3 regions of the Exiguobacterium sp. SH5S13 genome follow, and region 1 is predicted to be linked to each of the others. Evidence: riboswitches for the same ligand, from Rfam matches in the RefSeq annotation. Region 1 holds a riboswitch; each other region holds the start of a gene.
What was found. A riboswitch is a leader RNA that binds a small molecule or an ion and turns the genes downstream of it on or off. The one in region 1 is predicted to bind S-adenosylmethionine.

Region 1 (4,590 bases):
CCGAAAAAGCTCATAAATAGACCGGATAATGCCGACGTCGCGAACACCGTCCCGATCACGCTCGCCGAGAAACCGAGCGTCGCGAGATAAATCGCAAAAAACGGCATGACAAAAAACGTCGACAGCCGTGCAAAAAATGTACCGAACAAGACGCCTAGCGTCAGCGGATGAATCTGTCGTATGCTCACCCGGATCCCCCCTTTTTCTACATATAAATAGTTTACTTTTATTATTGAAGCAAAACCACTGCAAACAAAAAAGGCCCGGGATGTCCCAAGCCTAAAATCAATCATTATTTAACCGGTACGACCGCACCTTTGTACTCATCCAAGATCCACTGTTGTGTCTCTTCTGATGTCAATACTTCAAGGAGTGCCTTGACGCGCTCATCGTCCTCGTCGCCTTCACGCGTGACGATCAAGTTGACGTACGGTGAGTCTTCGCCTTCAAGAGCAATTGCGTCTTCGAGCGGGTTGAGGCCGGCATCAATCGCGTAGTTCGTGTTGATGAGGACGGCATCGCCTTCACCGTTGTTGAACGCTTGCGGGAGAAGTGCCGCTTCGACGTCCGTCTTGAACTTCAAGTTTTTCGGGTTGTCGACGATGTCAGCGACTGTCGCGTCTGTCGTCTTGCCGTCAGCGAGCGTGAGCAAGCCTTCTGTTTGAAGCATCGTCAAGATTCGTCCGTGGTCAGCGACCGACGAGCTCATGATGATTTCAGCGCCGTCCGGAAGCTCATCGAGTGATTTGTAGTCTTGTGAGTAGACACCGATCGGCTCGATGTGGACGCCGCCGGCTGAAGCGAATTTATAGTCTTTGTTCTCAGCCATTTGTGACTCGAGGTACGGCTCGTGTTGGAAGTAGTTCGCGTCGAGTTCACCAGCTGCGAGCGTCTTGTTCGGGAGCACGTAGTCTTGGAACTTCTTGATTTCGAGCGTGTAGCCTTTTTCTTCATATTCGTCTTGGACGTGCTCTAAAATCTCGGCGTGTGGTACGTTCGACGCGCCGATGATGAGCGTCTTATCGTCGCCCGAGCCTGATTCTGAGTCCCCGCCGCCACATGCCGCGAGAATTGTGAGTGCTGATGCTGCTGTCAATCCGAGTACTGTTTTCCATGATTTCATTATGATACCCTCCAAATTTTCTATTTGATCAAGCGGAACGCTTGTCGATTTTTGAGACGAGTCGATCGCCGATGAACTGAACGACGAAGACGATGACTAAGATCAATACGGTCGCGACGAACGTGACGTCGCTTTGTGAACGCTGGAACCCTTCGAGGAACGCCAAGTTCCCGAGGCCACCGCCCCCGACGACTCCGGCCATGGCCGTGTAACCGACGATGGCGACAATCGTCACCGTGATGCCTGACACGATGGCCGGGAGTGCTTCTGGGAACAACACTTTATAGACGATCTGCCATTTCGTCGCGCCCATCGACTCGGCCGCCTCGATGACGCCGCGGTCGACTTCACGAAGCGCGAGCTCGACCATGCGCGCATAGAACGGGGCCGCCCCGATGATGAGCGCCGGGAGCGCCGCCGTCGAGCCGAGCATCGTCCCGACGATGAGGAGTGTGAACGGGATGAGCAAGATGATCAAAATGATGAACGGGATCGAGCGGAACACGTTGACGACCGCGCTGATGATCGTGTAAATCGGACGATTCTTCGTCATAAGCGGTTCGTTCGTGACATATAAGAGCATGCCGAGGGCGAGACCGATGACGAATGTCGCGGCTCCCGCGACGAGCGTCATATAGAGCGTCTCCCACGTCTGTTCGAACATGACTTGCCAGTCTACATTAGGAAACATCGTTTTCTACCTCCACTTCCACTGCCTGCGACCGGATTGAGGCGATCGCCCGCTCGACTTCAGCCGGCTCTCCGATCAATTGGATGAATAGCGTCCCGAGCGCACCGACTTGCGACTGCGTCACGTTACCGCCGATGATGTTGAAGCCGATGTCGTGCTGTTTCAACACTTCCGATAAAATCGGCTGTTCGGCCGTCTCGTTCAAGAATTTGAGCTTGACGATTTGGCCGCTCGGATAACGTGCTTTCAAATGCTCGAACGTGAGCGACATGTCGTCGACGGCACCGATCTGTTTGACGAACTCTTTCGTGATCGGCTGTTCCGGATGTTGGAACACGTCCGCGACTTGGCCGGTCTCGACGACCTTCCCTGCCTCCATGACGGCGACGCGATGACAGATTTTTTGGATGACGTGCATCTCATGGGTGATGAGGACGATCGTCAGTCCGAGTTTCTTATTGATGCTGACGAGCAGTTCGAGGATCGAATCGGTCGTCTTCGGGTCGAGTGCGCTCGTCGCTTCATCGCAGAGGAGCACGTCTGGATTTGTAGCGAGCGCGCGGGCAATCCCGACTCGCTGTTTTTGACCGCCCGATAGTTGTGACGGATAGCTGTCTTCACGTCCGGCGAGACCGACGAGATCGACGAGCTCTTGGACGCGGCGTTTACGTTCACTGGCCGGTACCCCGATCAGTTCGAGCGGGAAGCTGATGTTCTCAGCGACCGTGCGCGACCATAACAAGTTGAAGTGTTGGAACACCATCGAGACGTTTTTGCGCACCCCGCGCAGTTCTTTCGGAGTGAGCTTCGTCAGCTCGCTCCCGGCGACGACGATTTCACCGCTTGACGGTGCCTCGAGTCGGTTGAGCAGACGGATGAGCGTCGACTTCCCCGCCCCTGAATATCCGATTATTCCAAAAATTTCGCCGCTCTCGATTGTGAGCGACACATCATCGACCGCCTGGACCCGACCGTTCTTCGTGTCGAACCATTTGGCCACGTTACGTAATTGAATCAATACCTTTCCCTCCTGACAACAAAAAAAGTACACACGTTTGAGCAAACGTGCGTACTTTATCGGTACGGACAACGATTGCTCTCATCTTCCAAGGTTCTCACCTTGCTGGAATTAGCACCATTTCGGATTGCTCCGCGGTTGCTGGGCGTCATAGGGCCAGTCCCTCAGCCTCTCTTGATAAGAGTGTTGTTTATTCGATTAGCTTTATAATAGCGACACATTATTTTCATGTCAAACTATTTTGTGCGAAAAATCAAAAAAAGGTGCCATCCGAGGATGACACAGAACGTAGCACCTTGAGTCACGGAAGGACAACCCATAGATGAAACTCTTTTGCCCGATCAGAGTGTTCATCCTTATATGGGGGATTCAAGCCATCCATCACTCGGCCTTAGAACGTACCGTGCGGTTACGCGGTCGGTGTCCCTGCGCTTGATTTTTTTGGGGGACAATCTAAGGGAAGGTCCACCTAAAAGTCGCGTAAAGTGATGCACCGGCTGTTCTAAAACGTCTTGATGGCTGGAAAATCTCGTCCTATATTGTGTTCAAGTAAGATGTTGTAATGAATATACCATTCGTGAACTTTCTGTGTCAACTGATTATTTAAAATTTTCTGATTATTCTAATCATCCTATCTCATTTAACGAAAGATAGGACGTGCTGCACGTTTTGAAACGCATATAATCGGTCTTCGACTTGGCCGTCTTTAAGCTTTAACAGCGCCGGTACGCTCATCACTTGATACGCTTCTAACTCTTGCGGGATAAAGTTGGCGTCCTGCTTGTCGATCGCGAGTGTCGGGTCGACCGCTTCGACGACCGCGAGCATCCGCTCGGCCACAGCGCATGTTCCACACATCGGGGCGTATATATATAACAATCCGTCTGAAATCATTTTCTCTCACCTCTTCTATAAGTATATGAATGTGAGTCGATCTGTTCAAAAGTTGTGCTCAACTGGAAAAATCTGAATAGTTCAACATTTCTTGTTGACGCTCGCCCAAAAGAGGCATAGTATGGTCATTAACTTTATCGCTTTCGTACATAACAGCAAACACGTAGAAAAGGACAGGTGAATCCACCCATGACGGAACAAACGAAACTGACAGGCAAACAATTTTTGATGAACGTATTGAACGGACTCAGCCTCGCCATTTTAATCGCCCTCATCCCGAGCGCGCTCCTCGGCGAGCTCACGAAAGCAATCCTTCCTTATTTTCCGTCGCTACAGTTCATCTTAGATGCGACGACGATCGCGATGCGCCTCTTACCCGTCATCATCGGTGTAGCCGTCGCCATGCAGTTCGGACGTTCTGCGCTCGAGGCCGGCACGATCGGCATTGCGACCCAGGTCGGGAGCGGCGCCATCCGCATCGAGGAAGGTGCGTTCCTCATGGCCGGAATCGGTGACGTCATCACGGCCGGCGTGACGGCCGCACTTGCGACATATATGGTCATGCAGTTGTCACCACGATTAAAGACGTACACCGTGCTCGTCTTACCGATGACGGTCATCGTCATCGCCGGCGGGATCGGCATGTTCTTACTCACGTACATCTCCCAGATCACGACGTACATCGGCACCATCATCATGACGATGACTGAACTCCAGCCGATTATGATGGGCATGTTGATCGCGATGGCGTTCTCGCTCATCATCGTCTCTCCGATCTCGACGGTCGGGATCGCGACGGCGATCAGCCTGTCCGGTGTTGCCGCCGGGGCCGCCAACCTCGGTGTCGTCGCGGCCGGCTTCGGT
Region 2 (4,590 bases), on a different contig from region 1:
TCGGGGGCGCGTCTCGCCGGCGCGGTCGTCCACGACCTCGTCCTCCGGGAAGAGAACGGTTATCTTCCTGATTATGAGACGCTCGATCCGCAGGGAGCGCGACTCATGTATTTGAACTACCCGAGCAATCCGACCGGTGCCGTCGCGTCGCCCGCGTTCTTTGACGACACGGTCCGTTTCGCGAATAAGCATGACCTCATGGTCGTCCACGACTTCGCCTACGGCAGCATCGGTTTCGACGGTCACGTCCCGCCGAGCTTCCTGCAGACGCCGGGAGCGAAAGACATCGGCATCGAGGTGTATACGATGTCGAAGGCGTTCAACATGTCCGGCTGGCGGGTCGCTTTCGCCGTCGGCAACCGCGACATCATCGAGGCGATCAACACGTATCAGGACCACGTCCATGTGAGCGTGTTCTCGGCCATCCAAGAGGCGGCCATCGCCGCGCTCGAGTCACCGCGTTCGCTCCGGGACGACTTGTCACGGTTGTATGAGGCCCGCCGCGACCGGCTCGTCGACGGGTTACGTCAGGCCGGATGGGACATCACGGCCCCGAGCGGCTCGTTCTTCGTCTGGGCGAAAGTGCCGGACGGGGACGCCAAATCGTTCTCGCATAAGCTGCTCCACGAGGCAGGGGTCGCCGTGACGCCTGGCTATTTCTTCGGCTCAGAAGGCGAGCGGTACGTCCGGTTCGGGCTCGTCTCCGCCGAGCCGAAGATCGACGAGGCCGTCGAGCGGATCGAGAAACTGTTCGCGACGTATGAAGAGGTCCGGGCATGATCCGCCAAGCCGTGCTCGAGTACGACCATGCGGATGATGCGCTCGAGCGGCTCGATGAATTGATCGCTGGCCGTCGTGCTCACGTGCTGCGCGGGCAGAACGGTTTTGACGTCGTCAAGCGCGTCCTGCCAGCGATCACTGCCTATCCGACATCGCTGTTCCGTGGCGAATGCACGGACGCGGAGGTCGAACGGCTCCGTTTGAAGGATGTGGATGTCCTCCTTGCCGTCGGTGGGGGCAAGCTCGTCGACACGGCGAAACTCGTCGCTTACCGGCAAGGTGTCCCGCTGATCGTCATCCCGACGCTCGCCTCGAACTGTGCCGCCTTCACACCGCTCAGCGTCATCTATGACGAGCAGGGTGCCTATGACCGCTACGACGTGTTCCGCGTCGTCATCGAGCGGGTCATCGTCGACGCGAGGGTCGTGACGGACTCGCCGTACGACTACTTCCGAGCCGGCGTCATCGACACGGTCGCCAAGTTTTACGAGGCCCGCTATTTGAGCGGCGACAGTTCGCCTGATGCCGGCGTCAATACCGGTCTCGCCTTGGCCGAACAATGCGGCCGGCTCGTCGAACTCGACTTGAGTGAGTCCAGTTTCACCGCGTATGGGCCAGAGACCCGGTTCGCGGTCGATCACATCCTCGCCGTCGGCGGTGCCGTCGGTGGTTTCGGTGACGCCGGGACACGCGTCGCCGTCGCCCACGCCGTCCACAACGCGCTCAGCCGCTTCGAGTCGACCCATCCGTTCTTACATGGCGACAAGGTCGGCTTCGGCCTCCTTGTCCAAGAACGGTTGCGTGGCTCGTCTGACGCCCCGTATTTAGAGGCGTGGCTCGCCAGGATCGGCGCGCCGACGTCACTTGAGACGCTCGGACTCGTTCCGGCCGACATCCCGCAACTGGTCGACGCGGTCCGGGCCGAGACTGAATTGCAACGATCACCCGTCCCGCTCGATATTGACTATTTGAAAATAATTTTTGAAAATTCAGTATTTTCTGTTTACTAATAAAAGGATTAAAAGTAAGATGATAACAATTAAATAAGACCGATAGCTTATCAAGAGTGGTGGAGGGACTGGCCCTATGAAACCCGGCAACCAGATCGTAACGATCATGGTGCTAATTCCAACAGACGAAACGTCTGGGAGATGAGCGTGTCCGACTGTCTTTGACTTGTCGTGCCCGCCACTCTTTATGAGTAGCGGGCTTTTATTTTGGAGGAGGAATCATTCATGAACATCAAACAGAAAACAGTACTCGCAGGAACATCTCTACTCGCGGCCATCGCCTTGTCGGCGTGCGGCCAATCGGACGCGAGCGAAGCGCTCAGCACAGAATCCCTCACGATCGGCGTGACAGGCGGACCGCACCAGCAGATCGCCGAGAAAGTAAAAGAACTCGCAGCCGAGGATGGCCTCGAGCTCGACATCAAAGTGTTCAACGACTACAACACGCCGAACACGGCGCTCGACGAAGGCAGCCTTGACGTGAACAGTTACCAGACGCTGTCGTTCCTCGAGCTGCAGAAGTCGGACAAAGGCTATAAGATCGACGACGTGTTCAAGACGGTCGCTTTCCCGATGGGGCTCTATTCGGATAAGCTGACGGACATCAAGGAGTTGAAGGAAGGCGATAAAGTCGCCGTCCCGAACGACCCGGCGAACGAACTTCGAGCGCTGCGCCTGTATGAGACGGCCGGACTCATCACCTTGAAAGAAGGATTGACGGACAAGGCGACGAAACGTGACATCGCCGAGAACCCGCTCAACCTCGAATTCATCGAGCTCGAGGCGTCACAGCTCCCGACCCAGCTCCCGGAAGTCGCGCTCGCGGCCATCAACACGAACTTCGCGATGGGTGCCGGCCTATCGATCAATGAGGACGCCTTGTTCCATGAAGACACGGTCGACAACCCGTACCCGAACTACGTCGTCGTCCGTACCGACAACAAGGACGATGAAGTCGTCGAGACACTCAAATCTTACTACCACTCGGACGAGGTCCGGACGTTCATCGAAGAGACGTTCAACGGCTCGATCGTCCCAGCGTTTTAAGGAGGCACTATGATCGCACTCAAACAGATCTCAAAAACGTTCACGGTAAACAAAGGGACCGTCACTGCGCTCGACGACGTCTCGCTGACGATTGAAAAGGGCGAGATCTTCGGCATCATCGGTCGGAGCGGCGCCGGCAAGAGCACGCTCATCCGCATGATCAATCTGCTCGAACGGCCGACGTCAGGTCAAGTCGAGATCGAAGGGCAAGACATCACGACGCTCGACAAAAAAGGGTTATCGAAGCTCCGTCACCGCATCGGGATGATCTTCCAGCACTATAACCTGTTGAAGACGGCGACCGTCGAAGACAACGTCGCCATCCCGCTCCGCCTAGAAGGACTCGATAAACGCTCGATCAGCGAGCGGGTCGACAAGTATCTCGACATCGTCGGACTGACCGATCACCGTAAACATTACCCGGAGCAACTCTCGGGCGGCCAGAAACAGCGCGTCGCCATCGCCCGGGCGTTGGCGCACGAGCCGGACATCCTGCTCAGCGACGAGGCGACGAGCGCGCTCGACCCGGAGACGACCGAGTCAATCCTCGATCTGTTGCTCGAGATCAACCGCGAGCTCGGTCTGACGATCTTCTTGATCACCCATGAGATGGAAGTCATCGAGCGGATCTGTGACCGGGTCGCCGTCATCGACGCCGGCAAGATCGTCGAGGAAGGCGACGTCCTCGACGTCTTCTCAGACCCGCAACATCCGACGACGCGCCGCTTCTTGAAAGCGAACCTCGACGTGCCGAAAGAAGTCGTCGACGTGTTGAGCTCGCACGGGACGCTCGTCAACTTGTCGTTCATCGGTCACCAGACCGAACAGGCCGTCCTCGCCGAGCTGACGAAACGGTTCGGCCTGCTGCCGAACATCATCGGGGGCGGGATCAAAAAGCTGAAAGGCGGTCTCGTCGGCAACTTGCTCGTCCATCTCGACGGGGACCAGGCACAGACCGACCAAGCCGTCCGCTACCTTGAAGCGAGCGGCGTCAAAGTGAAGGAGGTGACGAACCATGCTACAGTTTTGGGAAAATTGGGGTGACTTGATTTGGACGGGCACGATCCAGACGCTGACGATGACCAGCGTCGCGCTCGTCATCTCGACACTGATCGGCTTGCCGCTCGGGACGCTCCTCGTCTTGACGCGGCCGAATGGCCGGCTCGCGAACCGTTACTTTTACGGGGCATTGTCGAGCGTGATCAACGTCGTCCGCTCGATCCCGTTCATCATTCTGCTATTCTTCATCTTGCCGTTCACCCGTTTCATCATGGGGACGACGATCGGCGTCCAAGGCGTGCTGTTGCCGCTCATCGTCTTCACGGCGCCATACATCGCCCGTTTGATGGAGTCGGCACTGCTCGAAGTCGATCGCGGCGTCGTCGAGGCGTACGAGGCGATGGGCATCTCGACGCGTAAGATCATCTGGTACGTATTGATCCGTGAGGCGCGGTCGTCAATCGTGCTCGGTCTGACGATCGCGACGATCGGTCTGATCGGTGCGACGGCGATGGCGGGTCTCGTCGGTGCGGGTGGACTCGGCGATATCGCCTATCAGTACGGGCATCTCCGGTTCGAGCCGGAAGTCATGTACGTGACGATCTTCGTCTTGATCCTGCTCGTGCAGTCGATCCAATCATTCGGCAACCGTTTGGCGGCCCGACTAAAGAAAGCCTGACAAAAGAGCGTCGCAAAATTTGCGGCGCTCTTACTGTTTGTCTAATAGTCGTTTCAAGTCGGCGATCCGGTTATG
Region 3 (4,590 bases), on a different contig from region 1:
TTTCCCTTCGTAGAGGTCTTTGTTCTCCTCGAGCCAGTCTGGCATGTAACGAGAAGCCTCTACGTCGATTTTGATCGCATTTTTGAAGTGACCAAGATCGTACTCGTAGTTGTTACGAACGTCGAGGATGACGACATCATCGCGATTCATCATCTCTTTCCATTCTTCCGGTTCGAGATACGCACCGTGTTGTTTAGGCACGTCGAACTCGCCATCAAAGCGCCACGTCACGAGCTCTTGTTTGTGACGGACAAAGATTTTCTTGAAAGCATGCTCTTCGACTTCATCGATTTTGAACTCGATGTCGCTGAAGTATGGATCGGCTTTCAAGTCGTTCATGTACTGTTCGGTTTGTTCCCAAGTGCCCGAGCACGTCCCGTTGATTCCTTCGGAAGAAATCAAGATACGTCCTTTGATCCCGAGGTCCTTACAATACTTGAGGTGTTGTTGTGTCAGTGTTTCTGGGTCCTCGATGTTGACGTACTTATAGTACAGTAAGACCCGCATTGGTTTTGTTTCCATGTTATTGCTCCCCTGTGTTCAGTTTTTTGCAGGAAAACGAACGTTGGGTTGTGTCGTTCGACGAATGAACTTGCCTGCAACCACAAGTCCATTATTATATGATAGATATCACAGTGAAATTTCGCAAATACTTTTTATTTTTTTTTGAGGAGGGCAGGGGGATGCGTCCTCTTGAACGAATTCGGGTAAAAGGTAGTAACGAAAGCCGAAGGTGGAAACTGAGATGCTCACATCACTACAACAATATATATTGAACATCATCGAATGGCTCCAAGGACTGCCGGGAGGTCCTTGGGCTGGACTCGGAGCCCCGTTCCTAGAAGCGATTTTCCCGTTTCTCCCGCTCGTCTTGATCATCTCGGCGAACGCTGCCACGTATGGCTTCTGGCTTGGTGTTCTCTTGTCATGGATCGGCAGTTTGGCAGGGACGCTCCTCGTGTTCGCCGCCGTCCGATACGTGTTCCGCAAACCGATGACGCGTTGGCTCGAAAAACATAAACAGGGTGTCTATTGGCTCGATCGCATCAACCATATGAGTCCAATCTCGCTCGGATTCTTATATTCGTTGCCGTTCATCCCGGTCAGTTTGATCACGTACTTACTCGCCTTGATTCAAATGCCGCTCCGAACGTTCGTATTGGCGGCCGGATTCGGGAAACTGCTCGTCGTCATCATCTTCTCGGTCATCGGTGATCAGTGGCAAGAGTTCATCCAAAGCCCGTTCCGCTTATCGATGCTCGGCCTGCTCTTGCTCGTATTGTGGGCGATCAGTCGCGGTCTCGAAGAACTTCTCAAACGGCGCGCTTTCAAAAAACGGAACGAAGAGCTCAAACGTAAACGTGAAGCAAGAACATAAAAATCCTCGAAGGCGGCCGCCTTCGAGGATTTTTGCTTAGTTGGTTTTTTTGAAACGTGGGAAGTTGAAGACGATCGCCAAGCCTCCGCAAATGAACAGGAGGAACGGATAGAACATATACGGGACGAGGGCGGGGGACGCCGTGTTCGTCAACTCGGCGGCGATGAGGAGCTGCGCCCCGTAAGGCAGAAGTCCTTGTACCCCGCACGAGAAGATGTCGAGTACGCTCGCTGACTTTTTCCGTTCGATGTCATACGTATCGGCGATATTCGCGGCAAGCGGGCCTGCTACGAGAATCGAGATCGTATTGTTCGCCGTCGCGACGTTCGTCGCACTGACGAGCCCGGCGATGCTCCATTCCGCACCAGCCCGGCGCTGAATCCGTGACGTGAGTGCATCTCGTAAATAGGTGAGTCCACCGTTATGCGAGATGAGCCCGACGAGTCCGCCCATGAATAACGTCAAGAGCGAGATCTCGGCCATGCCCATCATACCGTCGGCCATCGCCGTAACGTAAGACGTGACGGCCAAGCTTCCGTCAATCAGTCCGATGATGCCAGCGAGCGCGATGCCGCCGAGCAAAACGAGGATGACGTTCAGTCCGGTCAAGGCGAGGACGATGACGGCGAGATACGGAATCAATTTGTACCATTCGAACGCGGCCACTTCAATCGTCGATTCTCCACTTGAGAGAACGGCTAACAGGACGGTCGTGATGATTGCGGCCGGGAGCACGATCCAAAAGTTGGTCCGGAACTTGTCACGCATGTTCGTCCGCTGTGTCCGGACGGCGGCGATTGTCGTATCTGAGATGAATGACAAGTTGTCTCCGAACATGGCCCCGCCGACAACGGCCGCGGCCGCGATCGCGATATTGACCCCGCTCTCTTGATGGATGCCGAGCGCGATTGGGGCGAGCGCGGCAATCGTACCGGTCGATGTGCCCATCGCCATCGAGATGAAGGCAGCGATGACGAACAATCCGCTCAGTAAGAGTGACGGCGGCAGGAACGTCAACGCCGCATTGACCGTCGCGTCAATCGCACCGATTGCACCGGCGACGGTCGAGAACGCGCCAGCGAGCAGGAAGATGAATATCATGATCAAGATACCTGGATTACCGGCGCCTTGGGCGATACGTTCGACGGTCTGTGTGACGCTTCCTTTCGTCATCATCGCGGCGACAATTAAAGCGATCAACGCCGCGATCAGCACCGGGAACTTGTAAAAGTCACCATAATAAATACCTGCCCCGATAAAGAAGACGAGGAAGACGAGCAAGGGCAAGAGCGCCCATTTGTTAGCTGTTGGTTGTTCCAATCGATTCACCTCATTTCAAAGAATAGAAAAAAAGAGCCTTCCGAAAAAGGCTCTCTCTGTAAGAGACACCCTTTTCATCTTTCGAGCAGAACGCTCGCTGGATTTGGCACAGGTTACCCGCTGCCGAGACATCTAAGGGCCAGTCCCTCCGTCTCTCTTGATAAAAAGTCGTCATGATGTAGTTGTTAGACACGTTTCCTAACGTACCTGTTTCAAATCGGGTTGTCAACAGAAATCCCCCTGCGCCAGTGGACGCGGGGGGAAGTCATGTCGTCAAAAAGTTGTAATGGGCGACGCGGTTACGACCGGCGTACTTGCCGCCGACGTAAAGGGCCCGGTCAGCGTTACGGATCGTATCGTCAAGCCGTTTGTCGCCGAACGCTTGAATCGTATCGACACCGATCGAGGCGGTCACGGGAATATCGACCCCATCGACACGGAACGGCTTATCTTCAATTTTCTGCCGAATCCGTTCGGCGATATCGACGGCTTGGTCGACGTCGCAATGATTGAGCAGCAAGATGAACTCCTCGCCCCCGTAACGGGCCGCAAAGTCATCGGTCCGGAGCATTTGCCGGATTCGCCGCCCGAACTCTTGGAGCACGCTGTCTCCGACTTGGTGACCGTGCGTGTCATTGATTTTTTTAAAGAAGTCGATGTCGAGCATCGCGACCGAGATCGGGTACATCGAGCCGTCCGAGATTTGTTGAATCCCATACTCGTAGAACGCGCGCGCATTGGCGAGCAGCGTCAAGCTATCGGTGCGGCTTTCCGTGTATAGGCGGTCGCGCTCGTGGCATCGGCTGATCGTTCGGTTGAACGATTTCAACAGTTTTACCATCTCGTTTTGAATGATGGGGGGATAGCCATAGACGTGTTCACCAATCATGACGATACGTGTGCGAATCCCGTCAATCTCTTCTGACTGGACCGAGATGAAGCTGTGGTAATCGTCATGAAACGCATCTGACAACGCTGCGTCCCATTCGAAGCGCATCTCATAATCGACAGACTTGGCGTGTGGATGGCGCGCTTCCATCAAGTCGAAGACGAGTGGACGGTCGATCGGCTGTCGCGTCAACAAATCGAAATAGAGCGTTCGGTCGAACAGGACGAACTCGACAAACCCTTTATCATATTGGTTGAGGCGCTCACATTGACTCAAGAACACTTCAATCGCCTGGGCCTCGCTTTGAGATAGGGAGACGGCCTCTTTCGCTTCATCGTACTGTTCGATCAATGACTTGAACGCGTCTTGGCGCCCTTTTTGAATCATCAACCGCTTAATAAAGAACGTGAGGGCGGCCGCGATGCTGCTGACGACGAGCAAGTTCGTCTCACGGAAGAACGACGCGGCGAAGATGAAGACCAAACTGACGATGTATGTGTAAAACGCGATGCTCAAAAAATCACGGACCGGGATATCGACGCGGAACCACCAGCCGACCTGATACTTCTGGACGACCGTGTTCAAAATTATGGCAATGATCAGACCGACGAGCGGAACGAACGAATCCTGCGAATAGAAGCCAAGACCAGTTTCACCTCCGAGGGCCAAGTAAACACTTGCCGGGATGGCGATTTCTAAAAATGACGTGATCGCGTTCCAAGGATAAGTGAACCGAAAGCGGCGGAGCGCGACGCGCGGTTTTAGGTTGGCGAACTGAAAGACGAGAAGTCCGATTTGGTTGACGAGGAGCGCCGTCTCAAAATCAAAGAATAAAAAGATGATGAGGACGATACTTTCTGAAAACGTGAAATAAATGCCTTTTCGTTCAATCGAGTCCATTTGGAAAATGACGACGAGCAGCGCGATCAAGATGAACGGAAGCGGCTCGATTGCCGGAATATCAAGAACACCGGTTGTAAACAAGGTGATGGTCAGTAAAACG

Region 2: it holds a riboswitch for S-adenosylmethionine, as region 1 does, so the genes downstream of both, EVJ30_RS12135 (MetQ/NlpA family ABC transporter substrate-binding protein) here and EVJ30_RS05075 (methionine ABC transporter ATP-binding protein) in region 1, are expected to answer to the same signal.
Region 3: it holds a riboswitch for S-adenosylmethionine, as region 1 does, so the genes downstream of both, EVJ30_RS10755 (Na+/H+ antiporter NhaC family protein) here and EVJ30_RS05075 (methionine ABC transporter ATP-binding protein) in region 1, are expected to answer to the same signal.

The regions. Positions count from the first base shown of each region.
Region 1 covers NZ_SJUS01000006.1:16,249-20,838, reverse strand. The annotation lists gene EVJ30_RS05090 (MDR family MFS transporter) at 1-188, opposite strand, end outside; gene EVJ30_RS05085 (MetQ/NlpA family ABC transporter substrate-binding protein) at 293-1,123, opposite strand; gene EVJ30_RS05080 (methionine ABC transporter permease) at 1,152-1,814, opposite strand; gene EVJ30_RS05075 (methionine ABC transporter ATP-binding protein) at 1,804-2,832, opposite strand; SAM riboswitch class I at 2,911-3,016, opposite strand; gene EVJ30_RS05070 (thioredoxin family protein) at 3,469-3,726, opposite strand; gene EVJ30_RS05065 (PTS sugar transporter subunit IIC) at 3,916-4,590, shown strand, end outside.
Region 2 covers NZ_SJUS01000025.1:5,186-9,775, forward strand. The annotation lists gene EVJ30_RS12125 (aminotransferase class I/II-fold pyridoxal phosphate-dependent enzyme) at 1-780, shown strand, start outside; gene EVJ30_RS12130 (iron-containing alcohol dehydrogenase) at 777-1,790, shown strand; SAM riboswitch class I at 1,835-1,938, shown strand; gene EVJ30_RS12135 (MetQ/NlpA family ABC transporter substrate-binding protein) at 2,016-2,837, shown strand; gene EVJ30_RS12140 (methionine ABC transporter ATP-binding protein) at 2,847-3,881, shown strand; gene EVJ30_RS12145 (methionine ABC transporter permease) at 3,853-4,515, shown strand; gene EVJ30_RS12150 (Spx/MgsR family RNA polymerase-binding regulatory protein) at 4,546-4,590, opposite strand, start outside.
Region 3 covers NZ_SJUS01000020.1:20,245-24,834, forward strand. The annotation lists gene trhO (oxygen-dependent tRNA uridine(34) hydroxylase TrhO) at 1-522, opposite strand, end outside; gene EVJ30_RS10750 (TVP38/TMEM64 family protein) at 746-1,378, shown strand; gene EVJ30_RS10755 (Na+/H+ antiporter NhaC family protein) at 1,415-2,698, opposite strand; SAM riboswitch class I at 2,770-2,865, opposite strand; gene EVJ30_RS10760 (GGDEF domain-containing protein) at 2,964-4,590, opposite strand, start outside.